DNA from 3 places in the Clostridium sp. TJA032 genome. Region 2 is predicted to be linked to each of the others. Evidence: predicted binding sites of a transcription regulator. Region 2 holds the regulator's gene; each other region holds the start of a gene.

Region 1 (10,171 bases), on a different contig from region 2:
AATAAATAATTTTATGAGTAAATCAGATAAAATCTTTAAAACTGTTGGCTTTAGAACTTATACAATATTAAGTGGTAGTATGGAGCCTAAAATAAAAACAGGAGATTTAGTTGTTGTTAAAAATACTAATTTTAATGAAATTAAAGAAGGAGATATTATAACATTTAAATCTGAGGGGAATGTGGTTACTCATAGAGTAATAGGAAAAAAGGATGATGGATTTATAACAAAAGGTGATAATAACAATGTTGAAGATAGTGGCTTAGTTAATGAAGAAAATTTTATAGGAAAAGTTTTATTTCACATACCTTTATTAGGACATTTAACTATATTTTTATCAAAGCCTATAGTTATTTCTGGATTTATGATATTAATTGCTATAAGCATATTATTTGACACATTTAAAGGAAATAAAAAGAATATTAAGAATTAAAAATAAACCTAAAGAAATTAAAGTATTTTAGTTTCTTTAGGTTTATTTTATATTATTAAATACTATTTATTAATAACTCTTATTAGTATAATATTAGTAGTATGAGGTTATTATTTAAGTTAATGACTTTTAAAATTAATTTTATGAGATAAGGTTTTATAGAAATTAAACTTTATTTTGGAGGTATAACATGTTAGTTGAAAAAGCTAGAGAAAAGTGGGATAAAAAGCATGACTTAAATTGTGCAGAGTGCATAATGTATGCTGCAAATGAAGAATATAATTTAAATTTATCAAAGGAAACTTTAAAGGTAATGTCTTCTTTTGGTGGAGGATTAGCTATAGGAAATATCTGTGGGGCTATAACTGGAGCAGCTGGAGTTTTAGGAGTTATGTTTACTGAAGATAGAGGACACCAAAGTCCTAAGACAAAAGCTTTAACAGAAGAATTTATGAAAAAGTTTTATGATAAATTAGGATATTATAATTGTATTGATTTAAAAGCTAAATATAGAAAAGATGATGACAAAAGATGCATAGTTATGATAGAAACAGCAGCTGAAATTTTAGATGAAATTATACAAAGAGAAAGATAGGTGAAAAAAATGGATTTTAAAAGTGTAGAATATAAAGATAATGAAGTTATCTTAAGAGAAACTAAAAATTTTAATATAAAACAAGTTTTTGAGTGTGGTCAATGTTTTAGATGGGAAAAAACAGAAAATAATTCATACATAGGTGTTGCCTTTGGTAGGGTTATAGAAGTATCTCAAAAGGGAGATGATGTAATAATATATAATACTAACAAAGAAGATTTTGAAAATATATGGATTGATTATTTTGACTTAAAAAGGGATTATTCAAAGGTTAAAGAAGCTTTATCTTGGGATGAAACTTTAAAAAGTGCTGTTGAATTTGGATATGGTATAAGAATATTAAATCAAGAACCCTTTGAACTTGTTATATCATTTATAATATCAGCTAGAAATAGTATTCCTGTTATTTCAAAAACAATAAAGAAAATAAGTGAAAGATGGGGAAATAAAATAGAGTATAAAGGCAAAGACTATTATTCATTTCCAAGTCCAGAAAGTTTATCTAAAGCATCAATTGATGATATAAGGGAAACAGGGGCTTCATTTAGAAGTAAGTATATAGTTGATACAACTAAAAAGATATATGATTGTGAGTTAGCTAAGAAAGGAATATTAAATGCACCTGAAGAGGACATAGTTGAAATACTAGAAAAATATGATTTAGAAAAGATAAGCAATATGGATGCTGATAACTGTCATAAAGGACTTCAAGAATTTATGGGAGTTGGAGCAAAGGTTGCAGACTGTATAATGTTATTTTCCATGAAAAAAAGTTCTGCATTTCCTGTAGATGTATGGGTTAAAAGAGCAATGATGCATTTTTATGGTGCTGATGATGCTTCTTTAAATAAAATAAGAATTTTTGCAAGAGAAAGATTTGGAGAATACTCAGGATTTGCTCAACAGTATTTATTTTATTATGCTAGAGAAAATGGAATAAAACTTTAAATAAAAAAAGAGCTTAGTTATTTAAGCTCTTTTTTATTTTAATAATATCGTCCTTTTTTTCTTAAAGCTTTTGATTTTTTTATTGAGATATCTGCTTCTCCAGGTTGTTTTCTAATAAAGTTTAGATATTTTTTTATTTTTTCTTCTTCTTTAATTCTCTCAAGAGAATTAAGTCTAAAAGATAATTCATAATTGCTAAAAAGAGCGTGAATTTGCTTATGACAGGGAATACAAAGAGAAATTACTTCCTCATTAAATTTCTTCTTTTCAAGAGGTATTAAATGATGTTTTGTAACTTCTGGAACACTCCTTTTACAAAGATTACAAATATTTTCTTTAGTCAAGTTAACCACCTTTAAATAAATATAATATTATTAAATATTATAATACATATATTTAAAATTAAAAAAACCTTATTTTAAAGCTTTTTTTAATTTAAAAGCTTTAATTTTAATATTTTATTTAATAAAGGTAGATTTTAGTTTTTTTATTTTTATAGTGTAAAAAATTTTTGATATTATGGAAAATATCATTACTAAAAATAATATAAATAAAGCTAACAATAAAAAATAGGATTCAGGTAAGACATTTATTATTTCATCTTTTTTAGGGTCAAAAATCCAGTAGTCATTATTAAAAAATATTTTATGAAAAATGGTAAATAATTTTGAAAAGTTTATATAAAAAGAAATAATTAAAGTGAAAAATATCAATATAACTTCATAAAAGAACATATTAAAACCTTTAAAGGAAAGGTTTGAGTTAGACTTTTTAAAAAATACATAAATTAAAATACCTATTATTATAGATATTAAAGCCATTAAATATAAGGATGAAAATATTTCTTTAACTTCAAAAAAGTGAATTTGCCCTATATTGCTAATTTTGAAGTTGTTAAATTTAAGAATTTCAATTTCAGGTGAATTTAAGTAATTTATTATATTTTTATAATCTTTTAAAAGTTCATTAGTGCTAATATTATTAAATTTTGGTATTTTATTAAATTTAATAAGTATATAATAGATAATAGGGGATATATTTAATGTTATAAGTACTGAAATTATTATAGAGCTTATTAAAAGGTAGATTGAAAATATAAAATCCTTTAAAGTTTTAAACATTACGTACTCCTTTAAATAATTATTTTTTTAATTCTAGACTTTTTTATTAAATAATAAACAAAAATACATATTTTAATAAAAGTTTTAGTATTAATTTATAGTACGTAAGCTTTAAATATATGATATTATTTTATAATTTAATAATTATAAATCTTTAAATATGTAAATTAAAGAAATTTCAAAAGAATAGAAGAAATATTAAGATAAATTAATTTAAAGATAGAAAATAATACTAATATATTCTAAATAAATAAATTTACTTATTGAATTTACAACTGGTAAATTATATGATAATAGTAAGAATTAGCACTCTATAATAAAGAGTGCTAAATAAATTAGCATTTTTAAGGAGGGTTTTTAATGAATATTAGACCACTAGGAGACAGAGTTGTTATTAAAAGACTAGAGGCTGAGGAAACCACTAAAAGTGGAATAATTGTTACTGGAACAGCTAAAGAAAGACCACAAGAGGCAGAGGTTATTGCAGTAGGTCCAGGAGCTATAGTTGATGGAAAAAGAAGCGAAATGGAAGTTAAAGTTGGAGATAAAGTATTATACTCTAAGTATGCAGGAACAGAAGTTAAATTTGAAGGTGAAGAATACACTATATTAAGACAAGATGATATATTAGCAATAGTTGAATAGTTAAATATAAGTGATTTATATATTCATGATAGATTTGGGAGGTAAATTAGTATGGCTAAAACATTATTATTCGGTGAAGAAGCAAGAAGATCTATGCAAGCTGGTGTAGATAAATTAGCTAACACTGTTAAGGTTACATTAGGACCAAAAGGAAGAAATGTTATTTTAGATAAAAAATTTGGTTCACCATTAATAACAAATGATGGTGTTACTATAGCAAGAGAAATTGAACTTGAAGATGCTTATGAAAATATGGGAGCTCAACTTGTTAAAGAAGTAGCTACAAAAACTAATGATGTTGCAGGGGATGGTACAACTACAGCTACATTATTAGCACAAGCTATTATAAGAGAAGGATTAAAAAATGTAACTGCAGGTGCAAATCCTATTTTAATAAGAAATGGAATTAAAACAGCAGTTGAAAAGGCTGTAGAAGAAATACAAAAAATTTCTAAACCTGTAAATGGAAAAGAAGATATAGCTAGAGTTGCTGCAATTTCAGCAGCTGATGAAAAAATAGGTAAGCTAATTGCAGATGCTATGGAGAAGGTTGGAAATGAAGGTGTTATAACTGTAGAAGAATCTAAATCAATGGGTACTGAATTAGATGTTGTTGAAGGTATGCAATTTGATAGAGGATATGTTTCTGCTTATATGGTTACAGATACAGAAAAAATGGAAGCCATTTTAGACAATCCTTTAATATTAATTACAGATAAAAAAATAAGTAATATTCAAGAATTACTACCATTACTTGAACAAATAGTTCAAGCAGGTAAAAAACTTTTAATAATAGCTGATGACATAGAAGGAGAAGCTATGACTACATTAGTTGTTAATAAATTAAGAGGAACTTTTACTTGTGTTGCAGTTAAAGCACCAGGATTTGGTGATAGAAGAAAAGAGATGTTACAAGATATAGCAACTTTAACTGGAGGTATTTTAATATCTGATGAAGTGGGAGGAGATTTAAAAGAAGCTACATTAGATATGCTAGGAGAAGCTGAAAGTGTTAAGATTACTAAAGAGAGTACTACAATTGTAAATGGAAGAGGAAATTCAGAAGAAATTAAAAATAGAATTAATCAAATAAAATTACAATTAGATGCTACATCTTCAGAATTTGATAAGGAAAAATTACAAGAAAGATTAGCAAAATTAGCTGGAGGAGTTGCAGTAGTTAAAGTTGGTGCAGCTACAGAAACAGAGTTAAAAGAAAGTAAATTAAGAATAGAAGATGCCTTAGCTGCAACTAAAGCTGCTGTAGAAGAAGGTATAGTTCCTGGTGGTGGAACAGCTTATGTTAATGTTATAAATGAAGTTTCAAAATTAAATTCAGATATACCGGATGAACAAGTTGGTATAAATATAATAGTAAGGTCTTTAGAAGAACCTATGAGACAAATAGCTCATAATGCTGGCTTAGAAGGCTCTGTTATAATTGAAAAAGTTAAAGGTAGTGCTTTAGGAGTAGGTTTTGATGCTTTAAGAGGAGACTATAAGGATATGATTAAAGCAGGAATAGTAGACCCAACTAAAGTTACAAGATCAGCACTTCAAAATGCAGCATCTGTAGCTTCAACCTTCTTAACAACAGAAGCAGCAGTAGCAGATATACCTGAAAAAGAAATTCCACAAGCACCTGGAATGGGAATGGACGGAATGTATTAAAAAAAAGATGGCAAGAAATTGCCATCTTTTTTTCTTTTATAGAGAAAATATATACATATAAGACTATAAATGTAACAAATGTCGAAAAAGAAGTTGATTTTTATTAATAATTGTAATTAAAAGTATTAATTTTTGATTGATAAAAGTTTTTAATAATATAATTATTAAAAAAAATAATAAATATTGTATTATTTTGTAGACAAATGGAAATTAATATGTTAGTATACAAATATAAAGTACAAAAGATTTATAAGTACATGAGATAATATAATTATTAAGAGAAACTTATAAAACTAATGATTTAAATTTTACTAATGATTTAAATTCTACATATGAACCTTTGTATTTAAAAACATTAAGATGGCATTAGAAATACTAATGACTTTAAATTAGACAAACTATATGAAGTGAAAAAATACTAATGATATAAAAAAAGAAGATTCTTAAAAGAATCTTCTTTTTTTTGTATATAAAACCTTTAAATGTTAATAATTATAGATAAAAATTATATAACATTTAAAGGAGTGTAATATGAAAAAATTTAAATGGAAATTTAAAATTAGTAAAAAGAAAAAAGGCTTTACCTTAATAGAATTAACAGTAGTATTAGCTATTATGGCTATAATACTAACAGTTATAGCACCTAATTTTTCTTATATTAAAGAAAGTGCAAAGAATAAGGTGGATAAGCAAAACTGTATGACAATAGAACGTTCTATTGAAATGCTTCTTGCTGAAGAAGCTATAAGTGAACAAGAAGAAGAAATAAAAATAACTGTAGAAGAGGATTCTATAAGTATAAATGGTATAAGCGGTGAAGGAAAAGAAAAGTTAAGTGATTTACTTGATGGATTAGAAAAGCCACAGAAAGGAGAAGCTTATTTAGCTAATATAACTGATGGTAAGAAAGTTGAGGTTACAATAGTTTAAGTTTTTAAAAGGATATAATTTTAAAGTTATATCCTTTTATTTAAATTATAGGATTATGAAATAATATTAAAAGAGGAGGAAGCTTGTATATAATATTTTTTTTCATTGGATTATTAAGTGGTTGGTGTTTAAATATAATTTCAGATTATATTCAGAAAGAAAATTATAAATCATTAAGATATTTTGCTTATAAATACTATAAAAGTTTTAAATATATAAGTAAGATATATACTATTACCTATATTAAATCAAAGATTAAATATATATTATTAAATAAAAAAAGATACATAACTAAATTTATAGTCATGGTAATCATGGGATTACTATATTCATTTATTTATAAATTTTATGGTATGTCTTTTTTTACGGTTAAGTATATCTCTTTAATAACCTTTCTTATGTTGATTGCATTAATTGATTATGAAACACAGTATATATATGCAATTACAACTTATCCAGCTATTGTTTTAGGAATAATATTTATTTTTTTTGAAAAAATTATATTTAACAATAGTATATTTAATTATTTACTTGGGTTTTTGATATCTTTTTTATTTATATCAATTTTAAGTAAAATTACTGGCTCTATAGGGAGTGGAGATGGAGAGGTATATGCTATTTCTGGAATATTTTTAGGTGTTGAATTATCAATAGTGAATATATTTTTATCTTTTATAGTAGGAGGAATCTTTTGCTTAATATTTATTATTTTTAGAAATAATAAATTAAATGATAAAATAGCTTTTGTTCCTTTTATTTCAATATCAACTACAATACTAATATTTTTTGGTGATGCAATAGCTTATTTATATTTTATTTAATAAATTTTACAATGTAAGTTTCTAAATTATAATTTTTATTAGAGTTTATTTTAATTAGTATTTATAGATATGGTTTAGAGCATAATATATTTAAAGTATATTTTTAATATAAATTTATTTATATTAAGGATAAAATTTTAAAGGGAATATAAATAGTAAAAGAAAGTAAATTTTTTCATGTTAATTTATAATTAATTAAATATGTAAGATTTTTTGGAAGAATATAAAAATGTTTGTGTGTAAATAAAAGTAAAAATTCTTTGATAAATTATTTTTTTGAGGTTAAAATGCAATTTTTATTTCGTTTATAGTCATTTTTGAATTAAAAAATGCAATAAATAAGTTTTGGAATTTATTTTATGCATTTTATTGACAAGCTTTATTTCATAGATTATAATAAATAAAAATTAAACAAAACGGAATATAAATAAACTCGTATAAGCTTTGAATAGGGCAAGGCGTTTCTACCGGGAACCTTAAATTTCCGTCTATGAGTGAATTTGATATACTATAGGGGTACTATAAGCATATTAACTTCACTTAGGAGTTATTATGCTTTTTTTTGAACACTAAAATTCATTCTTTATGTATATTTGCAAGTTTGCTTTCAAAAAATAAATTGGAATTTAAAAAAGGTAGAAACATTAAAAATTCAATTGTACGTAATTAACTTAAAGATATTGTGTGGAGGCGATAGTATGGCAAGAATATTAAAAACAGCATATACATTTGATGATGTATTATTAGTACCAAACAAATCAGAGGTCCTACCTAATGAGGTTTCTTTAAAAACTCAATTAACTAAAAAAATTCAATTAAATATTCCATTAATGAGTGCAAGTATGGATACAGTTACTGAATCTAAGATGGCAATTGCTATGGCTAGAGAAGGTGGAATTGGAATAATCCACAAGAATATGACAATAGAGGACCAAGCAAAAGAGGTTGATAGAGTAAAAAGACAAGAAAATGGAGTAATAACAGATCCAATATTCTTATCAGAAGATCACACAGTAAGCGAAGCTTTAGATTTAATGGCTCAATATAGAATTTCAGGAGTTCCTGTAACAAGAGAAGGAAAACTAGTTGGAATCATAACAAATAGAGATATAGTATTTGAAACAAATTACGATAAAAAAGTTTCAGAGGTTATGACAAAAAGCCCATTAGTTACTGCGAAAGAAGGAACTACATTAACTGAAGCTTTAGAAATATTAAAAAAGCATAAAATAGAAAAGTTACCTTTAATTGATGATGATAATAATTTAAAAGGGCTTATAACTATAAAAGATATAGAAAAAGCAAAGGCTTTCCCAAATGCAGCTAAGGATGAGAAGGGAAGACTTTTATGTGGTGCATCAATTGGTGTAACTAATGATATGATGGATAGAGTTGATGCAGTAGTTAAGGCAAAGGTTGATGTTATTGTCTTAGATACAGCTCATGGTCATTCAAAAGGAGTTATTGAAGGGGTTAAAAAAATAAAAGCTAAATACCCAGAACTTCAAGTAATCGCTGGTAACATAGCTACACCAGAAGCTGTAAGAGATTTAAAAGAAGCTGGTGCAGATTGTGTTAAGGTTGGTATAGGACCAGGTTCAATTTGTACTACAAGAATAGTTGCAGGTGTTGGAGTTCCTCAATTAACAGCTGTTATGGATTGTGCTGAAGAAGGTAAAAAATTAGGAATACCAGTAATAGCTGATGGTGGATTAAAATATTCAGGAGATATAGTTAAAGCTTTGGCAGCAGGAGCTTGTGCAGCTATGATGGGTTCAATCTTTGCAGGGTGTGAAGAAGCACCAGGTGCTATAGAGATATATCAAGGAAGAAGTTATAAAGTTTATAGAGGTATGGGTTCACTTGGAGCAATGGCTAAAGGTTCTAGTGATAGATATTTCCAAAATGGAACTAAAAAATTCGTTCCAGAAGGAGTAGAGGGAAGAATAGCTTATAAAGGTCATTTAGCAGATACTATATATCAATTAATAGGTGGAATAAAGTCAGGTATGGGATACCTTGGAGCACCTACTTTAGAAAATTTATATGAAAATGCTAATTTTGTAGTTCAAACTTCAGCAGGATTTAGAGAAAGTCATCCTCATGATATAAACATAACTAAAGAAGCACCAAATTATAGTGTTAACCAATAAATTAGATTAAAATTTTCAACAAGATGTTAGATTATAGCATCTTGTTGAATATATTTTATACATAAAACGTAAATGAAATTGTGGAGGAAATCGAATGAGAGATTTAGTTTTAGTTGTCGACTTTGGTGGACAGTATAACCAATTAATTGCTAGAAGAGTTAGAGAATGTGGAGTTTATTGTGAAATAATACCTTACACATATAGCATAGAAAAGATAAAAGAAAAAAATCCAAAGGGAATAATCTTTACTGGAGGACCAAACTCAGTTTATGGAGAAAATACTCCAACATTAGATAAGGAAATTTTTAACTTAAATGTTCCTATATTAGGAATATGCTATGGAGACCAATTAATGGCACATCTTTTAGGGGGAAAAGTTGGTACAGCACCAGTTAGAGAATATGGAAAAACTAATGTAACTTTAGATAATTCTTCAAAATTATTTAAGGGAATAGAATCAGCTGAAACTTGTTGGATGAGTCATACTGATTATATAGCAGAAGCACCAGAAGGGTTTAAAATAATAGCTAATACAGATGTTTGTCCAGTTGCTGCTATGGAAAATGAAGAAAGAAGACTTTATGGAGTTCAATTCCACCCAGAAGTTGAACATACTCCATTTGGCCAAGATATGATGAGAAATTTCCTTTACAATATATGTGGTTTAGAAAATTCTTGGTCAATGGCTTCCTTTGCTGAAGAAAAAATAGCAGAAATAAAGAAAATTGTTGGAGATAAAAAGTTAATATGTGCATTATCAGGTGGTGTTGATTCATCAGTTGCTGCTGTTATGGTACATAAAGCCGTTGGAAAGCAATTAACTTGTATCTTTGTTGACCATGGTCTATTAAGAA
Region 2 (10,171 bases):
TTTAGGTATAGGCAAAGTTAAAAGAGTATATGCACTTTTATTTTCTCCTTTAAACTCTCCAATCCACAAATACATACAATATAAACAAAAAGAAAGTAATATTAATAAAATTAAAAGCTTACTACTTGCTTGATTAAAAAAATCTCCAAAACTGCCAAAGGGAGAAAATATTTGTATAGCACCTATTCCCTCTGTTTTTTCTAAATATATATTTAAATTTTTATTTAAATTATATATAAAATACAAAATACTAAGTGCCATAATTCCTAAAGAAGAGCCTAAAGTTATTTTTAAATCTCTTAATATTTCTAAATTTAAAAGATAAAATGATTTTTTAAGATTCCCTTTCTTCACTTTCATATACCTCCCTTATTTTTTCTACCATAGAAATTCCCTCTCTTTCTTTTTCCTCTTCAACATAAAACTCACTCTTAACTATTCCATCACTTAAATAAATAACTTTATCAATTATATTTTCAACTTCTTTTAATTCATGAGTTGTAAGTAAAATACATATGTTATCATCTATATATCCTATTAAAGATGCAATAAACTTCTCCCTAGTAAAAATATCTATTCCTGAAAAAGGCTCATCTAAAAGTAAGTACTCTGGATTTCTAGCAAAGCCTAAAATAAGTTTTACCCTTGCAATATTTCCCTTAGAAAGAGTATTTATTTTTAATTCATCCTTTAACTTAAAATCATTTAACATAGAATACGCTTTTTCTTTATCCCATCTTTCATAAATATTTTCCATATACTCAAAGGCATCCTTTATGGTCATATTTCCATAAGTATTTATTACATCTGGAACAAAAGCTAATTTTTCATAAGTTTTATAATTTACCTCCTCTCCATCTAATAAAACTTTCCCAGAATCTTTTTTAACAATATCCATTATTATTTTTAATAAAGTTGACTTTCCTTCTCCATTTAAACCTACTAGAGCTGTTATCTCTCCTTTTCTAGATTTAAAAGAAACATCTTTCAAAACTATTTTTCTTTTAAATTTTTTCTTAACGCATTTTACTTCTAACAAAAAATCACCCCTTAACTATAGTGTATTATTATATTAATACACTAATACTATCTGTAGTGTATCATAATAACTTATTTTTGTAAATAAAATAAAAAAATACTCTAGTTATATATTAACTAGAGTATTTAAAATTTATTATTTTTTCTTTTTAAATTTTGAGAAAAATCCTTCATCTTTCTCTTCTGTGCTATCTATATTTTCCCCAGAAGCTCTCATAAATTCTTTTAAAGCTTCCTCTTGTTCTTTATTTAAGTGTTTTGGAACTTCAACTATCATATGAACATATTGATTTCCTCTTCCACCACCATTAACAAAAGGAACTCCTTTTCCTTTTAATCTAAACTTAGTTCCAGGTTGAGTACCTGCAGGTACTTTATATTTAACATTGCCATCTACTGTAGGCACAGTAATTTCAGCTCCTAAAGCTGCTTTAGCCATACTTATTCTATAGTCATAGTAAATATCAGAACCTTCTCTTCTAAATATCTTAGAAGGTGCTACATTTACTCTTATATATAAATCTCCAGCAGGGCCGTTATTAGCTCCTTGTTCCCCTTGTCCTCTTAATGGTATTATGTTTCCAGTATCTACACCAGCTGGTATCTTAACTGTTATCTTTCTATGCTTCCTAACAGTTCCTTTACCCTTACAATCTGGACATGGTTCTTCAATTATTTTTCCTGTTCCACCACATTGGTCACAAGTTGTTGTAGATACAAAACTTCCTAATGGAGTTTGTCTTTGTACTCTTATTTGTCCTGAACCATTACATTTTGGACAAGTCTTAGGAGAAGTACCAGGCTTAGCTCCTGTTCCATGACAAGTTTCACAGTTTTCTGTTCTAGTAATTGATATTTCTTTTTCACAACCAAAAACAGCTTCTTCAAAAGTTATATTTAAACTATATTCTAAATCAGCACCTCTTTGTGGAGCATTTTTTCTTCTTGAAGAACCTCCACCAAAGCCACCGCCAAAGAAAGATTCAAAAATATCTCCAAAGCCACCCATTTCAGAGAAATCAAAGCCACCAGCGTCAAAACCGCCACCGCCAAAGCCACCACTTCCATCAAAAGCAGCATGACCGAATTGATCATATTTAGCCTTCTTTTCTGGGTCCTTTAAAACATCATAAGCTTCATTTACTTCTTTAAAATTTTCCTCTGCTTCTTTATCTCCAGGATTTCTATCTGGATGATATTTCATAGCCATTTTTCTAAAAGCTCTTTTTATCTCATCATCTGAAGCACCTTTTTTAAGTCCAAGCACTTCATAATAATCTTTTTTAGCCACTATCTTTCACCACCTATAAGTTTACTTATAAAAAGGGAAGACTATCTTGAGCCTTCCCTCTATTGATTACTTTATTATTATATCAAAGCTTTAAGTCTTGTGATAGTTTTAATTATTATTTATCATCTTGAACTTCAAAGTCAGCATCTACAACATTGTCATCATTGTTTCCGTTTGATGCATTAGCTCCACCCATGTTGTTTGGGTCAAAGCCTTGACCTTGTGCTCCACCATTTTGTTGATATAATTTTTCTGATACTTTATAGAATGCTTGAGTTAATTCTTCCATAGCTTTCTTTATAGCTTCTATATCTTCGCCATCTTTAACTTTCTTAACAGCTTCTATTTTAGCTTCTATTTCTGATTTTTCTTCAGCTGAAACTTTATCTCCAAGCTCATTTAAAGTTTTTTCTGTTTGATAAACAGTTTGTTCAGCATTGTTTTTAACTTCTATAGCTTCTTTTCTCTTCTTATCTTCTTCAGCAAATTGTTCAGCTTCTTTTACAGCCTTATCAATTTCAGCATCACTTAAGTTAGTTGAAGCTGTGATTGTTATGTTAGCTTCTTTTCCAGTAGCTTTATCTGTTGCAGAAACTTTAACTATACCATTTGCATCTATATCGAAAGTAACTTCGATTTGAGGGATTCCTCTTGGAGCTGGAGCAATTCCTGATAGAGTAAATCTACCTAAAGTTTTGTTATCAGCAGCCATTTGTCTTTCACCTTGTACTACATGAATTTCAACTGAAGTTTGGTTATCTGCTGCAGTTGAGAATATTTGACTCTTTCTTGCAGGGATAGTTGTATTTCTTTCGATTAATGGAGTTGCAACTCCTCCTAAAGTTTCAATTCCTAATGTTAATGGAGTAACATCTAGTAATAATACGTCTTTAACATCACCAGTTAAAACACCAGCTTGTATTGCAGCACCCATTGCTACACATTCATCTGGGTTAACTCCTTTTGAAGGCTCTTTTCCAGTGAAGTTTTTAACAGCTTCTTGAACTGCAGGTATTCTTGTTGATCCACCAACTAAGATTACTTTATCTATGTCATTTAATGAAACGTTACCTGATTTTAAAGCTTCTTTCATTATGTTTATTGTTCTTTCAACTAAGTCATGAGTTAATTCATTGAATTTAGCTCTTGTTAATGTCATATCTATGTGTTTTGGACCAGTTGCATCAGCAGTTATAAATGGTAAGTTTATTAATGTTTGAGTTGATGATGATAACTCAATTTTAGCTTTTTCTGCTGCTTCTTTTAATCTTTGAAGAGCCATTTTATCTTGTCTTAAATCTATTCCATTTTGAGCTTTAAACTCATCTGCTATATAATCTATAATTCTTTGGTCAAAGTCGTCTCCACCTAATCTAGCATCACCATTTGTTGATACAACTTCGAATACTCCATCACCTAAATCTAAGATAGATACGTCGAAAGTACCACCACCTAGGTCATATACTAAGATTTTGTGTGCATTATCCATTTTATCTAATCCATAAGCTAATGATGCAGCTGTTGGTTCGTTTATTATTCTCTTAACATCTAAACCAGCTATTCTACCAGCATCTTTAGTTGCTTGTCTTTCAGCATCATTGAAGTAAGCTGGAACTGTGATAACAGCTTCTGTTACTTTTTCTCCTAAATATGCTTCAGCATCAGCTTTTAATTTTTGAAGTATCATTGCTGATATTTCTTGTGGTGTATAATCTTTTCCATCTATATTAACTTTGTAGTCAGTTCCCATGTGTCTTTTTATTGACATTATTGTTCTATCTGGGTTTGTAATTGCTTGTCTTTTAGCAACTTGACCTACTAATCTCTCTCCATTTGCTTGGAATGAAACTACTGATGGAGTTGTTCTTGCACCTTCTGAGTTAGTGATAACTACTGGTTCTCCACCTTCCATAACAGCTACACATGAATTTGTTGTTCCTAAATCTATACCTATTATTTTACTCATTGAAAATTCCTCCTCTATAAATATCTATATATAATTTGTCAAATTCTAATTAATTATTTAGTTACAGTTACCATAGAATGTCTTATGACTTTATCCCCTCTTTTATATCCCTTTTGGAATACTTGGGCTACTTCATTTGGTTTTGCTCCTTCTTTTTCTACAACCATCATAGCTTGATGTAATTCTGGGTCAAAACCATTTTCTGTAGATATTTCTTCAACTTGAAGTTTATCTAAAGCATCTTCAAATTGTCTTACTGTCATTTCAACACCTTTTTTAAGGTCCTCAACAGTTCCATCTACATCTAAGGCTCTTTCTAAGTTATCTAAAACTGGAAGCATTTTTACTAAAACATCTTCACAAGCATCAGTATATATTCTTTCTTTTTCTTTATCTGTTCTTTTTCTGTAGTTTTCATACTCTGCAGATATTCTTAATAATCTATCTTTTAAGGCCTCTAATTCATTTTCTAGTTTCTTTGTTTTATTTTTAAACATATTATTTTCTTCCTTTAAAGCCTTTAATTCTTCAAAATCTATAACTTTTTCATCAGCCTTAATATCTTCTGAAACTTCTTCTACCTCTTCATCAATATTAGGATTTTCAGCCTTTGTTTCTTTGTCTAATTCCTCTTTGATATTATCCTTTAACTCTTCGTTAAAATCTTTATCATCCACCATAAAGCAGTTACACCTCTTCTCTTTATTTACTACTTATTTTTTAAGGTTTCATTTAATTCTTTCATAACCTCAGTCATGATTGCTAAAACCTTAGAATAATTTATTCTTCTAGGCCCTATTAAAGCTATTGTACCTAAAGATCTATCTCCTACATGATAACCAGCTGATATAATGGAACATTCCTTAGCCTCTGGGACAAAAATTTCATCTCCTATTTTTACAGTCATATCTTCACTATCACTTATAAGTTCTGAAATACTTTTCTTATCATGTAAAAATTCTAAAATTTCCTTAGCTTTATGAATATTATTATATTCTGGATAATTTAATATATTAATTGCTCCCTCTAAGAATACCTCAGATGTTTCATCACCCTTTAAGCTTTCATAAAGAGCTGGTAACACAGCATTTACTATATCTTCATATCCACTTAAAGCTTTATTTAAGTTACTTATAACCTCTAAGTTTATTTGCTCAATAGTAAGGTTTTTAAGCCTTTCAGTTATTATCTTACTAATTTTAATAAGTTCTTCAGATATAGGTACGCTCCTTACTTTTATAACTGTATTTCTTATAACACCACTATCTGTTACTAATACACATAAAATACTTAAATCATCAACCTTCAAAAGTTGTATAGACTTAACAAAACTTTTATGCACAGAAGGTGCTTTTACTATACAAGTCATTTTAGTAAGTTCTGATAGAAGAGCACTAGTTTGCTTGATTATTTTATCAACTTCATACAATGTACCATCTATTATTGAACTTCTAATAAGACCTTCTTCTTCAGAAGACAATCTTTCAAATTCAATCATTCTATCTACATATAATCTATATCCTCTGCTTGATGGAATTCTTCCTGCCGAAGTATGAGGCTGTTCTAAAAATCCCATATCCTCTAAGTCAGCCATTTCATTTCTTATTGTGGCTGAACTTACTCCAAGATTATATTTTTTAGCGATAGTTCTTGAACCAACGGGTTCTCCTGTTGATATATAGTCTTGAATTATAGCTCTTAATATTTGAAGCTTTCTATCATCTATCACTAATCTCACCTCTTTATTAGCACTCACTATTAACGAGTGCTAACTAGTACACTATTAATATATTACCTTACAAGTTTTTTGTCAATCCCATTTTTTATCATTTTAAACCAAATTTTTGATTTTTATAATGTTTATTCTACTCTTTCTTCTATTTTCTTTTATTTTCTTTAAGTTACATATAAATTCACTTTATGTTTATAAAAGAAATTCAGCCATTATAATATTAGATACTTCAATACCCTTTTCACTTAAATAAAGCCTTCCATTCTCCCTTATTAAAAGCCCTCTATTTATATACTTATTTATTATTTCACCATATACTAAATTTATATTCATTTTAAATCGTTCTTCAAATTCTTTTTCTTCAATTCCTTTAATCTTTCTAAGGCCCATAAACATAAATTCTTCCATATTATCCTTTAAAGAATTGTTTATTATTTCTTCAATAGCTTCTCCCTTTTCATTTATTGAATTTATATAATTTTCTATATTACTTATATTCTTAATTCTTTTTCCATTAATATAAGAAGCTGAAGATGAACCTAATCCTATCCAATTTTTCATGTCCCAATAAGCTAAATTATGTCTACACTCCATTCCCTTTTTAGAGTAATTAGAAATCTCGTATTGATTAAACCCCTTGCTTTTTAAATAACTTTTACAAAAATCATACATCTCTCTTTCTTCTTCTTCACTAGGTAAATTTAATTTATCCCTTTCATATAAGGTATAAAAAGCTGTTCCTTCTTCAATTATTAAGCTATAAGCTGAAATATGTGTAGGATTTAAAGATACTACTTCCTTTAAAGTTTCCTTAAAATCTTCCACACTTTGATTAGGTAATCCAAACATTAAATCTACATTTATATTTTCAAAGCCAGCCTCTCTAGCTTTTAAAAAGTTTTCCTTAAAACTATCATAATTATGTATTCTACCAATCTTTCTTAATAAATTATCTTGCTTAGCTTGAAGTCCCATACTTATTCTATTTACTCCATATTTTTTCATAACTTTAAGCTTCTCATAAGTCAAATTGCCAGGATTACATTCTATGGTATATTCAACATCATAAACTATATTTAATTCTTTAATACTTTTTAAAACCTCTTCTAATTCATCACAATTTAAAACACTAGGAGTTCCACCTCCTATAAATATAGTTTCAATCTCAAAATTTTTATTTTTCTCTTTAAAAATTTTTATTTCCTTTTTTAATGCTTCTATATAATCTTTTCTTAAATAATCCTTTCCAGAAAAGGATGGAAAATCACAATAAAAACACTTTTGAGCACAAAAAGGTATATGTATATATAAAGAAATTTGTTCCATATCTTATTTCCTCCAAAATTCATTTAGACTAAAAAGTCTTTCTTATATATTATAATAAAAAAAGTCATGAGTGAATAAACTCACAACTTTTACTTTGTTTCTTAAAATTTAAATACTTAAAATAGTTATTTTAAATTTCTCTTAAATTTATATTTATAGCATTATGAATTAATGTATCTCTTTGAACCTCTATAATTGAAGTATTTATTTCTTCTCCTTCTAAATAAACATTTATATTGCTATGTTCTCCATACTTAGCTAAAAATTTATCTAAGTCTGAAATTTTAAGACTTATACAAATATTCTCTCCATTTTTTCTATTTATAACACCAGTTGCTCTTCCATTATTTCTAAATTTCCTATTCTTTATTTTAGGATCTCTTTTTTCAGCCTTTATCATAAAAACTCAACTCCTCTACATAAGTTTTATTAATTTACTATAAATATATGGAGTATCTTTCCTTTTAATGACTAAATAAAATATATTTTAAATATAAATTTTTTCCTAAAATTTCTTATATACTATGATTTTTAAATAAACTTACAATAAAAAAAGCAAGAGTAAATAAATTTCATTTACTCTTGCTTAATAGATAATTAATCAACCTTTAATACTGACATAAATGCCTCTTGAGGAACTTCAACTGTTCCTAATTGTCTCATTCTCTTCTTACCTTCTTTTTGTTTTTCAAGAAGTTTTTTCTTTCTTGAGATATCTCCACCATAACACTTAGCTAATACGTCTTTTCTCATAGCCTTAACAGTTTCTCTTGCTATAATCTTTGAACCTACTGCTGCTTGAATTGGTACTTCAAACATGTGTCTTGGAATTATCTCCTTAAGCTTTTCTGCAATAGCTCTACCTCTATGATAAGCCTTAACTTCTGGAACTATCATAGATAAAGCATCTACATTATCTCCATTTAATAGAATATCTAACTTAACAAGCTTTGATTGTTCATAACCCTTTAATTCATAATCTAATGAAGCATATCCTCTTGTCTTTGATTTAAGAGTATCAAAGAAGTCATAAACTATTTCATTTAGTGGAATTTCATAGTGTATAACAACTCTTGTTTCTTCAAGATATTGCATATCTATAAATTTACCTCTTCTATCTTGGCATAATTCCATTACCGCACCAGTGTAATCTGTTGGAGTTATTATGGAAGCTTTAACAACTGGTTCTTCCATATATGCAATTTCTGTCATTGGTGGAAGATTTGTTGGATTTGTTAAATCAAAAGTCTCTCCATTTGTTTTAGTTACTTTATATATAACTGATGGTGCTGTTGTAATTATGTCTAAGTTAAATTCCCTTTCAACTCTTTCTTGGATTATTTCCATATGTAATAATCCTAAGAATCCACATCTAAATCCAAAGCCTAAAGCTACTGATGTTTCAGGTTCAAAAGATAAGGCAGCATCATTTATTTGAAGTTTTTCTAAAGCTTCTTTTAGCTCCTCATATTTTGCTCCATCAACTGGGTATATACCTGAATAAACCATTGGAATTGCTGGTTTATATCCTGGTAAAGCTTCTGCTGTTGGTCTAGCTGCTTCAGTTATTGTATCACCAACTCTAGCATCTCTAACATTTTTTATTGAAGCTGTTATATATCCAACTTCTCCTGCACTTAATCCTTCTTTTAGGGGCATTAAGGCAGGTGTAAACACTCCTGTTTCAACAACCTCATAAACCTTATCTGTTGACATTAATTTAATTTTTGTTCCTGGTTTAACTTTACCATCTTTAACTCTTATATGACATACAACACCTTTATAACTATCATAATATGAGTCAAATATTAAAGCTTTAAGAGGTGCATTTTCATCTCCTTCTGGTGCAGGAATTTTTTCAACGATTTCTTCTAAAACATCTTCTATATTTAATCCTGTTTTAGCTGATACTAAAGGTGCATCTTCCGCCTCTATTCCTATTACATCCTCTATTTCCTGCTTTATTTCATCTGGTCTAGCACTTGCTAAATCAACCTTATTTATAACAGGTACTATTTCTAAATCATTATCTAAAGCTAGATAACAATTTGCTAAAGTTTGAGCTTGTATTCCTTGTGTAGCATCTACTACTAAAATAGCACCTTCACAAGCTGCTAAACTTCTTGAAACTTCATATGTAAAGTCTACATGACCTGGAGTATCTATAAGATTTAATATATATTCTTCGCCGTTCTCTCTCTTATAGATAAGTCTTGCTGCTTGAGACTTTATTGTTATTCCTCTTTCTTTTTCAAGCTCCATAGTATCTAGTACTTGCTGTTCCATTTCTCTTTGAGTTAATGTTCCAGTTTTCTCTAAAAGCCTATCCGCTAATGTTGATTTACCATGATCTATATGAGCTACGATTGAAAAGTTTCTTATATACTTTTTTTTATCCATATCTAAACCTGCTCTCTAAACTATTTAAAAAGTTTTTGAACAGTTTTCACCCCCACATTGTAGAATAAGTCAAGTTACATTATATCACAAAGCTAAGGGAAACTGTCAATATTCTTTAAATTACATTGTTACATACCTTCCTATAAACTCATTTACATTTAAAATTAAGGTATTTATTAAATTAAAGGTACCAATTAAAATATTACCAAACAAACTTTTATTTAAATTTAAAGTATGTTCTTTAAAAACCAAATAAAACTCATCTTTGTTTTCATATATTTTTACTGGACTATTATCTTCACTAAATATTGTTAAATCCATTCCTGTTTCTTCTTTTATTTTTTCATAATCTACCTTTTCACTTAACTCATAATCTTTATTATTAAAAGCCTCTGTGTTTTCAATATTAATTCCTATA
Region 3 (10,171 bases), on a different contig from region 2:
TAAGCTATCTATATCCCCTTTATTACCTTTAGAACTTTTATTACTTGAAACCTCTGAATCCTTATCTTCCTCATTCTCTATATAATTTCCATTTCTACCTGGAGTAGCTATGTTAAATTTCTTTATTAAGAAATTAAAAACAAAGTAATTTATAAAGAAAAATACTATAGCAACAATTATAAAGTTTATTAAATCCTTGCTTAAACCAGCATTTATCATAAGAGGGGAACGAGTTATAAGTTCTATAATACCAAATGCATGTACTCTTAAATTTATAATATCTGCTATAGCAAATCCTAACCCTGCTATTACTGCATAAACTACATATAATATTGGTGAAATAAACATAAACATAAATTCAATAGGTTCTGTTACCCCTGTTAAAAATACTGCTATAGCTGCTGAAAAGAATACTGATTTATATTTTTTCTTTTTATCTTTATCAACATTTTTATACATAGCTAAAGCTATTCCAATTAATGAAGCACTAGATAATATTACTTGTCCTGCTTTAAATCTAGCTGGAACCACAGTACCTATAAGTTGATTATATGATGTTACATCTCCTGCTTGTCTAAAATTATTTAAGTCAGTTATCCATGCAAGCCATAAAGGATCTTGTCCTGCAACAACTTGTCCTGCTGTTGAACCTGTAAGAATTTGATAAACTCCTCCAAGCTCTGTATAGTTTACTGGAACTGTAAGCATATGATGTAATCCAAAAGGTAATAATAATCTTTCTAAGGTACCATATAAAAAAGGTGCTATAACTGGTGCTGTATCTTTAGATGTTGCTATCCATTGTCCAAAAGTATTTAATCCATATTGAACAAAAGGCCATACAAAAGAAAGAATTATTGCTGCTATTGTTGAACCTATTATAACTACAAAAGGTACAAAACGTTTACCGTTAAAAAATGCTAAAGCGTTAGGTAATTTATTATAGTTATAATATTTATTATATAAAGCCGCCCCTAAAAATCCTGATATAATTCCAACAAAAACTCCCATGTTAAGAGCTGGTGCACCTAAAACGGAAACAAAATAATCCTTTACCAATAAAGTTTGTCCTGTAAAAGATTGTACTGTAGCAGTAGAATCAGGAGCTAACATAGCATTACTAACACTAAAAATAACTCCTGTTATTCTATTTATAAGTACAAAAGCTATAGTTCCAGCAAAAGCTCCTCCTGCACGCTCTTTTGCCCAAGAACCTCCTATAGCTACAGCAAATAAAAGATTTAAATTCCCTATTATTGCCCAACCTATATCTTCCATAACTCTTGCTATAGTTCTTACAAAATCTACATCAATATAAATACCCATTACTTTTCCAATTGAAATCATAAGACCTGCTGCAGGCATTACAGCAACAACAACTAGCAATGCCTTTCCAAACTTTTGCCAGAAATCAAAAGAGCCTAATTTAAAATTCTTCATTCTCAAACCCCTCCATGTATTATTTAGTCCCTATAAAATTTTATTTTTTAAAATTTCTAAAATACAAAAGAATTTATGTATTTTAAATTAAGATACCTTATAAACCCTACATTCATAAGGTCTTAATATAAATTCAGTTAAATTTTTATGCTTAGAAACTTCATAATTTTTAAGAATTAAGTCCTTAGAATTTAATTCTATTTTTTCGTAAGAATACTTAGCTTCTTCACTAGTTAAATTAGCTATTATTAAAAAAATTTCCTTATCTAAAGTTCTTGTATAAGCAAAAATACTTTCATCCTCTTTTAGAATTAAATCATATTTACCATATATTAAGGTCTTGCTTTCTTTTTTTAGTTTTATAAGTTTTTTATAAAAATTTAAAACTGAATTATTATCCTTCTCTTCCTCTTCAACATTAATCTTTTTATAATTTTCATTAACTCCAATCCAAGGTTTTCCCGTAGTAAATCCTGCATTTTTAGTAGAATTCCATTGCATAGGTGTTCTTGAATTATCTCTTGAAGTTATCCAAGCTTCCTTTAAAGCTGCCTCTTTTGAAACTCCACTTTCAATTCTTTCATTGTAAGTATTTATAGTTCTTACATCATCATATTCATAAATGCTATTATATTTAACATTGGTCATTCCAATTTCTTGCCCTTGATATATAAAAGGTGTACCTTTTTGAAGAAAATATATTGCTGCAAAAGCCTTTGCAGATTGATTTAAATAGCAATTATCATTTCCCCATGTTGAAACAACTCTAGGTATATCATGATTTTCAATAAAGAGAGCATTCCATCCTTTATTTTCTAAAGAATTTTGCCAAAGAGTTAAAGTATCTTTATAGGCTTTAACATTAAATGTTTTTCCCTCTTCATAATTCCAAAGGTTAAGATGTTCAAATTGAAATATCATATTAAAAGTTCCTACTTCCTCATCTACCCAAGTATCAGCTTCACAAGCCTTAACTCCATTAGCCTCACCTACTGTAACTATGTCATAATTTGAAAATGTTTTTTCTTTTAATTCTTTAAGATAAGAATCTATGCCTTTTACATTCATATGCTTTTCAAAAGATGGAACATATTTAAGCCCCTTAGGATTATCAATATCTTTAAGTCCTGCTTCTTTCTTTATATGACTTATAGCATCAACTCTAAATCCATCTATTCCTTTATTAAGCCACCAATTAATCATTTTATAAATTTCATTTCTTACCTCTTCATTTTCCCAATTTAAATCTGGTTGTTCTTTTGCAAATAAATGAAGATAATATTCCTTACTTTCTTCACAATATTCCCAAGCTGAACCTTTAAATATACTTTCCCAATTGTTAGGCTCCTTATTGTTTTTTCCTTCTCTCCAAATGTACCAATCTCTCTTAGGATTATTTTTAGAAGATTTTGATTCTATAAACCAAGGATGTAGAGAACTTGTATGATTTATTACTAAATCTATAATAAGTTTCATCCCTCTATTATGAACCTCACTAAGTAAATTATTAAAATCATCCATAGTTCCAAATTCATCTAAAATATCTTTATAATCACTAATATCATACCCATTATCATAATTAGGTGATTTATACATTGGACACAGCCATATTAAATCAATTCCTAAATCTTTTAAATAATCTAATTTTGATATTATTCCATTAATATCTCCTATTCCATCTCCATTAGAATCCATAAAACTCTTAGGATAAATTTCATATGCCACTAATTCTTTCCACCATTTTCTACTCATGTTTTCTCCTTATGTTTACGTATTATTTCTTTTATTTCAACTAATTTAGGCAAACGTTTGCACAAATCTTAAAAAAATTTGTTTTTTAGAATAACCTAAAAAACAGTTTTAAAATAAAAATTAAATATAATGCTTATCTTTAATAAAATATGATTTTATAGTCTTATAATATCAGATATATAAAACCTTTACAAAATTGATTTCATTTAAATTTTATTTAATTCTCTTTAAATTTCTTTATTTTTCTTTAATATACTTAATATTTTATGCAAACGTTTGCCCATCTTTCATGAGGAAATTTATCCCCTATCTATTAACTCCGTATCTACAATACAATATTTTTTTCTATTATCTAAACCTCCATTTAAATAATCTATAAGTAGCTTTGTAGCTTCATATCCTAATTCTCTTGCATTTATATCTATAGATGAAATAGGTGGATTTTGATATTTAGTCATGGGAGTATTGTTAAATCCAACTATTTTAACTCCTAAGATATTTTTTTCATTTAAATATTTATTTACACCTAAAGCAAGTAAATCATCTGTTGTAACAACAACCTTAGGAATTTTTTTTGATATTATATTTTTTATAGCTAAATAGCCACATTCCTCCGAAAAATCTTTTCCCTCAACAACCATATCTTTATCATAACTTAAATTATTAACCTTAAAAGCCTCTTTAAATCCTCTCAATCTATCCTTTGAAACATTCCAACTTTTTTTACCTCCAATAAAAGCTATGTCAGTTTTTTTATTTTTTATAAAACTATCAACTAAGCTAAACATTGCTTTAAAATTATCATTATCAACCCATAAAACATCTTCTTCATCTGGTCTTCCTATAACTACAAAGGGGAAATTTATATCCTTTAAATATTTTATAGTAGTGTCTTCTTCCTTAACAGACAATAAGCAAAGTCCTTCTAGTAAATTATTCCCTGAAAACTCTTTTATTGTTCTTAATTCATCCTCATCATTTTTGCTAAAAGCATACATTATATAATAACCATTTTCCTCTGCAGACATGCTCATTCCTCTCATAGCTTCTACAAAAAAAGGATTTTTAAATGAATCATCAGCCTCATTTGGTAAAACAACTCCTAATATTTTTGTTTTATTACTAACAAGACTTCTGGCTATGGCATTTGGTTTATAATTTAATTTTTTTATAGCCTCATTTACCTTTCTTTTAGTTTCTTCACTAATTTTAGGGCTATTAGATAAAACTCTTGAAACAGTTGAAGGGGCTACATTAGCTTCTTTAGCCACATCTTTAATTGTAACCTTCACAAAATCACTCCTTCGTACTTTAAAATATACCATAAAATTCTTTTATAATCTACAAAAGCCCCTTTAGGTTTAATTTATAAAAGTAAAAAAGGCATAATAAGCAATATTTAAATTCCTTATTACACCTTTTGAGTTTAATTCTATTTCATTAATTTACAAATATCATTTGTAAAATCTACAGGATCTTCAACGCTTAAACCTTCAACAAGTAAAGCTTGATTATAAAGTAATTTTGTATATAAATTAAATTTATCTTTATCATTTTCAAGAGAATCTTTTAATGAATTAAATACTTTATGATTTGTATTAACTTCTAGTACCTTTTGTGCCTTAACCCCTTGATTATTAGGCATAGCACTTAATATTTTTTCCATCTCTATTGAAAGTTCACCCTCTGAAGATAAACATACTGGATAATTTTTTAGTCTACTTGAAGCTTTTACTGCAACTATTTTATCACCTAAAGCTTCCTTAATAGCTTCAAATATACCTTTATTTTCTTCATTTTCTTTCTTATTTTCCTCTTCTGATTCTATTCCTAAATCACCACTAGATACTGATTTAAATTCTTTATCCTTATAGCTCATAAGCATTTTAATTGCAAATTCATCTACATCCTCTGTAAAATAAAGAATTTCATAACCTTTATCTAATACCATTTCAGTTTGTGGCATTTTTTCTATTCTTTCATTTGTTTCTCCAACAGCATAATAAATATACTTTTGTTCCTTATCCATTCTTTCAACATATTCAGCTAAGCTTACCATTTTCTTTTCTTTAGATGAATAAAACATTAATAAATCTTTTAATTCATCTTTATTCATACCAAAGTCATCATAAACTCCGTATTTTATTTGTCTGCCAAAAGTTTTATAGAATTTTTCATAACTTTCTCTATCATTTTTCATCATAGATTCTAGTTCATTCTTTATCTTATTTTTTATATTTTTAGCAATACGGCTTAATTGTCTGTCATGTTGAAGCATTTCTCTTGAAATGTTAAGTGATAAATCTTGAGAATCTACTATTCCTTTTACAAATCCAAAATAATCTGGTAAAAGTGATGAACATTTTTCCATTATTAAAACACCATTTGAATATAGCTCTAAGCCTTTTTCATATTCTTTAGTGTAGTAATCATATGGTATGTTTTCAGGAATATAAAGAATTGAATTATAACTTATCATCCCGTCAACACTTATATGCATATGTCTTAAAGGCTTGTCAAATCCAAATCTTTTTTCCATATAAAAATTATTGTAATCTTCATCAGTAAGTTCATTTTTATTTCTTCTCCATAAAGGAACCATACTGTTTACTGTTTCTTCTTCAACATACTCTTCATGTTCATTTTCTGTTCCTTCTTTAATCTTAGATTTTGTAATATCAAGCTTAATAGGATATCTTATAAAATCTGAATACTTTTTAATTAATGATTTTAATTTATATTCTTCTAAAAATTCATCATAATTTTCATCCTCATCATTTTCTTTTAGATGTAAAATTATATCAGTTCCAAAAGAATCTTTTTTAGCTTCTGAAATTGTATATCCATCAACTCCATCAGATTCCCATTTATATGCTTTATCTTCTCCAAAAGCTTTTGTTATTACTGTTATTTTATCTGCAACTAAAAATCCTGAATAGAATCCAACTCCAAATTGTCCTATAATATCAAATCCATCTTTGATTTCATTTTCTTTTTTAAATTGTAAAGAACCACTCTTAGCTATAACCCCTAAGTTTTCATCTAGCTCTTTCTCTGTCATACCAATACCTTTATCTGATATTGTAAGAGTTCTTGCCTCTTTATTTGGCACTATCTTTATATAATAATCATCTTTATTAAAAGTTAAGGAGCTATCTCCTAAGGTTTTATAATAAACTTTATCTATAGCATCACTAGCATTTGAAATTAACTCTCTTAAAAATATTTCTCTATTTGTGTAAATTGAATTTATAACTATGTCTAACAATCTTTTTGATTCTGCTTTAAATTCTCTTTTTTCCATTTTGAAATTTCCCTCCAAAAATAAAAAACTCTAATTGTTAGCACTCTATATCATTGAGTGCTAATCTATAATTCTATATATAACACTTTTTTCAATTAATGTCAATATATAAAGAAAATATTTTTACAAAAAAATGTATTAAATTAATTTTAATTTAATACTCTATTAAAGTATAAAATTAGCTATAAATTAATCTAATACATTTTATAAATTTATATGTTATTTTCTGTTTTGATAATTACTAAACTTAGTATGTAAAATATTATCTAAAGTTTACTTCCACAATAAGGACAATATTTATAATCTCCTTCTATTTCTCTTCCACAATTTGGACATGTTCTTTTTAGAGCTTTTTTCCCATAAACTTGTCCTTCTTTTATAAGAGTCATATCATTTTCAGAAATATCCTTAATAATTCCTTTTTCTATATCTTTTCCTTTTTCTTTTGAAATTTCATAAATTGAATTACATCTTTTGCAAATAACATAAAACCTCTCATTCCATCTAAAGATAGGAATAAAGAAAAAATGAAAATATTCATAAGTTTTTATCAAAACACCTTTTGTTTTATTATCACAAGTTCTGCAATATATATTGTCTATGTCCTTAACCTGTTTTTCTTTAGTGTCAATTCCAAATATACCAACAAAAAACATAAAATTCTCCTATAAATTAATTTTTAAATATCATATTAGGATATATCTTCTTTAAAAATTCATCTGTATATTTTTTATCAAGAAATCTTTCTAAAGCATTTCTCGCTTTTTTTCCTTTTCTTCTTTCTACTTCTCTTCTAACAGCTAAAGAAGATATTATAATATCTGGCACTAAAAATATTACAAATATTAAAGTTATAACCTTTATACTCTGTGTAGAAAATAACCCCATAAAATCATCAAATAAAGGGTAAATATCCTTTAAAAAGAACACCCCAAGTATTCCCCAAAAAATAGAATATTCAACACTAGTTCTTCCGTTAATACTTAAAGACTTGCTATTATATTCCCAAGATACGCTTCCAAAAAGTTTTTCTTGAAAAAAAGAACATAAATATTCAAATACACCTCCTACAACTGCGCTTATAAAAAATATTATTATTCCATTATAGTGGATAAATCTATATAGCAATAAAGTAAGTACTACTCCACCTATTCCATATACTGGACTAATTGGACCATAGATTAATCCTTTTCTACTTTCAAAATGACCATTTCTTACATAGCACCAAATCATTTCTACGCAGTATCCTAATACAGAACCAATTGTGAATATCCAAATTATTTTATAAATATTCATGGTATTGCTTATATACATCTTTTATCCCTCCTTTTTAAATTAGTAATATATCTAATTATATCACTTATAAAAAGTTTTACCTATAATACTTATAAGACTTATTTTATAAATAAAAAAGATACTTACTTAAAAGTAAGTATCTTTTTATTCGTATCCATTTACAATAACTTTAAGTTCTCCTGTATGAGGGTCTATAACTAACCCATGAATACTTACATCCTTTGGAATTAAAGGATGTTTTCTTAAAGAATCTACACTCTTTTTAATTGATTCTTCTACACATCCAAATCCGTGAAGCCATTTTTCAACTTCTATTCCACATTCTTTTATTGTAGATATAGTTTCTTCTTTTATCCCTCTATCTTCCATTTTCTTTATCATATCTCTAGAGTTTAAATTACTCATACCACATCCACTATGTCCTACAATAAAAACATCTTCTGCATTAAATTCATAAATTGCAACTAATATACTTCTTACTACACTTCCAAAAGGATGCATTATTGTAGCTCCAGCATCCTTTATAATTTTTGCATCACCATTTTTTATGTTCATAGCCTTTGGTAATAACTCTGTAAGTCTAGTATCCATACAAGATAAAATAACCATTTTCTTTTCTGGTTTTTTACTTGCTTTGTATTTTTCATACTCCTTATTTTCTACAAAGTTTTTATTAAATTCTAATATTTCATCTAATCTTCTTATATTGCTTTTCATATGTACTACCTCATAAATAATATTTATTATTCTTTCAAACTAATTATTTATACTACTATAACATAAATACTTAAAACCTATAGCAAATTAATCTAAAATTATTTTAAAAAGAATTAAGACTTTTATATTTATTAATTATTTTAATAAATAATTCCCCAATCTTTGTATCCTTTACTAATAACCTCTAAATACCTTTTTTCAGGCTTATTTTCACCTTTTTCTTTCATAATATATGCAAAGGCTTCATAGGAAACTCCCTTTGAATCTTGCACAATAACATATTTTTTTTCGTATAAATCTGAATACTCTACATACTTTTCTAAAATCTTTAAATCATTTATAGAGATTTCATAAATAGCACCATAAACCTTTTCACCATTACAAGGTACTATATCTGCATACTTATTGTAAGTTAATTTATAATTATTAAGATGTACACCAACCATAGGAATAGCTTCTGGACATCTTTTTTTCATCTGCTCTAAACATAAATTACTACCATAAGCAAAATAGACCATATACTATACACCCTCTTTTCAATACTGCTAAATATTATGTAATAAAATAATACATTACTTAATTTTAACATAATATAGCAAATTAACTCTACCAAAATCGAAATTTCGGTAAAGTTAATTATTAATATTGAAAATCTATATAATATTGCCAAATATTACTTCATAGATTTAATATATAATCTATATTGCTATTTTTATAGTAATATAGTTTTTAACTTAATTTTTCAATTAATTTTTTACATTCTTTTTCAACATCTTCTATATTTTTATGAATATATATTGCATTTCCACAAGCATATATTCCCTCTTTTGATGTTTCAAAATTTTCATCTACAAGAGCTCCTGTTGTATTTGGGTTTAATTTAAGACCACTTCTTAAAGCAACTAAACCATCTGAAACCATTGGATAAGAAAAAATTACTGTATCACATTTTATATTTTTAGTGTTTTCTTCATTTTTTATGGTTACAGAATCTACTCTTCCTTCTCCATGTATAGAAGTAATTTCATATCCTTTATATAAATTATTGCTTAAATCAAAAATTTCATCTTTATTTTTATCTGTTATGATTCCTGCAATTTTTATATTATGTTTCTTTAAATCTTCTTGAATCATGTAAAGAGTACTATCCCCTACTATAAATATATTTTTACCAGGAATCATATTTTTCATTCCAAATATTTTTTTAGCCATTCCAACTGTTAAAATTCCAGATACACGTCCTCCTGGAATAGAAACTGCATTTCTTCCTTTTTCTTTTCCACCATTAGCTATTATAATATTTTTTCCTTTTATCTTTTGAACTCCCTCTTCACTACTTGTACAAATAATTTCCTTTGATTCTTCTATTTTTAAAACCATTGTATTTAATTTAACATCTATATTTAGCTTGTTAAATTCCTTTAAAAGTTCATCTTTATACTCTAATCCAGTTATATTTCCTTTTTCACTTATATTATAATTAGCTGAATTTAAAGCTCCTCCTAAAACTGAATCCTTCTCTATTAAAAGAATATTTTCTATTCCAGCCTCTTTGCCATAAATAGCTGAAAGAAGACCTGATGCTCCTCCTCCAATTATAATTAAATCATATTCTCTCATAGACTTAATCCTCCTTAAACCCAATAACTGGTGAACATTCAC

The links. Region 2 encodes HrcA, which represses chaperone genes, less so after heat shock. Its sites were predicted from a motif close to TGTTAGCACTCNNNNNNNNNGAGTGCTAACA; they were not measured.
Region 1: a site for HrcA is predicted at 3,399-3,429, ahead of groES (co-chaperone GroES). Genes of this name have one in related genera too.
Region 3: a site for HrcA is predicted at 6,532-6,562, ahead of htpG (molecular chaperone HtpG). Genes of this name have one in related genera too.

The regions. Positions count from the first base shown of each region.
Region 1 is NZ_JBZEFB010000003.1:28,247-38,417, reverse strand. Features, by position in the region: gene AC4FRL_RS08455 (signal peptidase I) at 1-433, shown strand, start outside; gene AC4FRL_RS08450 (C-GCAxxG-C-C family protein) at 624-1,028, shown strand; gene AC4FRL_RS08445 (DNA-3-methyladenine glycosylase family protein) at 1,038-1,976, shown strand; gene AC4FRL_RS08440 (HNH endonuclease) at 2,015-2,320, opposite strand; gene AC4FRL_RS08435 (TIGR01906 family membrane protein) at 2,435-3,097, opposite strand; gene groES (co-chaperone GroES) at 3,458-3,742, shown strand; gene groL (chaperonin GroEL) at 3,794-5,413, shown strand; gene AC4FRL_RS08420 (type II secretion system protein) at 5,945-6,343, shown strand; gene AC4FRL_RS08415 (prepilin peptidase) at 6,427-7,164, shown strand; purine riboswitch at 7,578-7,675, shown strand; gene guaB (IMP dehydrogenase) at 7,863-9,317, shown strand; gene guaA (glutamine-hydrolyzing GMP synthase) at 9,412-10,171, shown strand, end outside.
Region 2 is NZ_JBZEFB010000001.1:1,327,696-1,337,866, forward strand. Features, by position in the region: gene AC4FRL_RS06175 (hypothetical protein) at 1-360, opposite strand, end outside; gene AC4FRL_RS06180 (ATP-binding cassette domain-containing protein) at 335-1,039, opposite strand; gene dnaJ (molecular chaperone DnaJ) at 1,175-2,329, opposite strand; gene dnaK (molecular chaperone DnaK) at 2,445-4,295, opposite strand; gene grpE (nucleotide exchange factor GrpE) at 4,349-4,975, opposite strand; gene hrcA (heat-inducible transcriptional repressor HrcA) at 5,005-6,024, opposite strand; gene hemW (radical SAM family heme chaperone HemW) at 6,220-7,353, opposite strand; gene AC4FRL_RS06210 (hypothetical protein) at 7,484-7,753, opposite strand; gene lepA (translation elongation factor 4) at 7,951-9,753, opposite strand; gene AC4FRL_RS06220 (sporulation-related protein NgaS) at 9,874-10,171, opposite strand, start outside.
Region 3 is NZ_JBZEFB010000002.1:104,184-114,354, forward strand. Features, by position in the region: gene AC4FRL_RS07610 (PTS transporter subunit IIBC) at 1-1,440, opposite strand, end outside; gene AC4FRL_RS07615 (glycoside hydrolase family 13 protein) at 1,528-3,192, opposite strand; gene AC4FRL_RS07620 (LacI family DNA-binding transcriptional regulator) at 3,492-4,484, opposite strand; gene htpG (molecular chaperone HtpG) at 4,625-6,496, opposite strand; gene AC4FRL_RS07630 (zinc ribbon domain-containing protein) at 6,763-7,152, opposite strand; gene AC4FRL_RS07635 (putative ABC transporter permease) at 7,169-7,810, opposite strand; gene AC4FRL_RS07640 (beta-class carbonic anhydrase) at 7,937-8,509, opposite strand; gene AC4FRL_RS07645 (gamma-glutamylcyclotransferase family protein) at 8,650-9,027, opposite strand; gene AC4FRL_RS07650 (NAD(P)/FAD-dependent oxidoreductase) at 9,239-10,129, opposite strand; gene AC4FRL_RS07655 (NAD(P)/FAD-dependent oxidoreductase) at 10,134-10,171, opposite strand, start outside.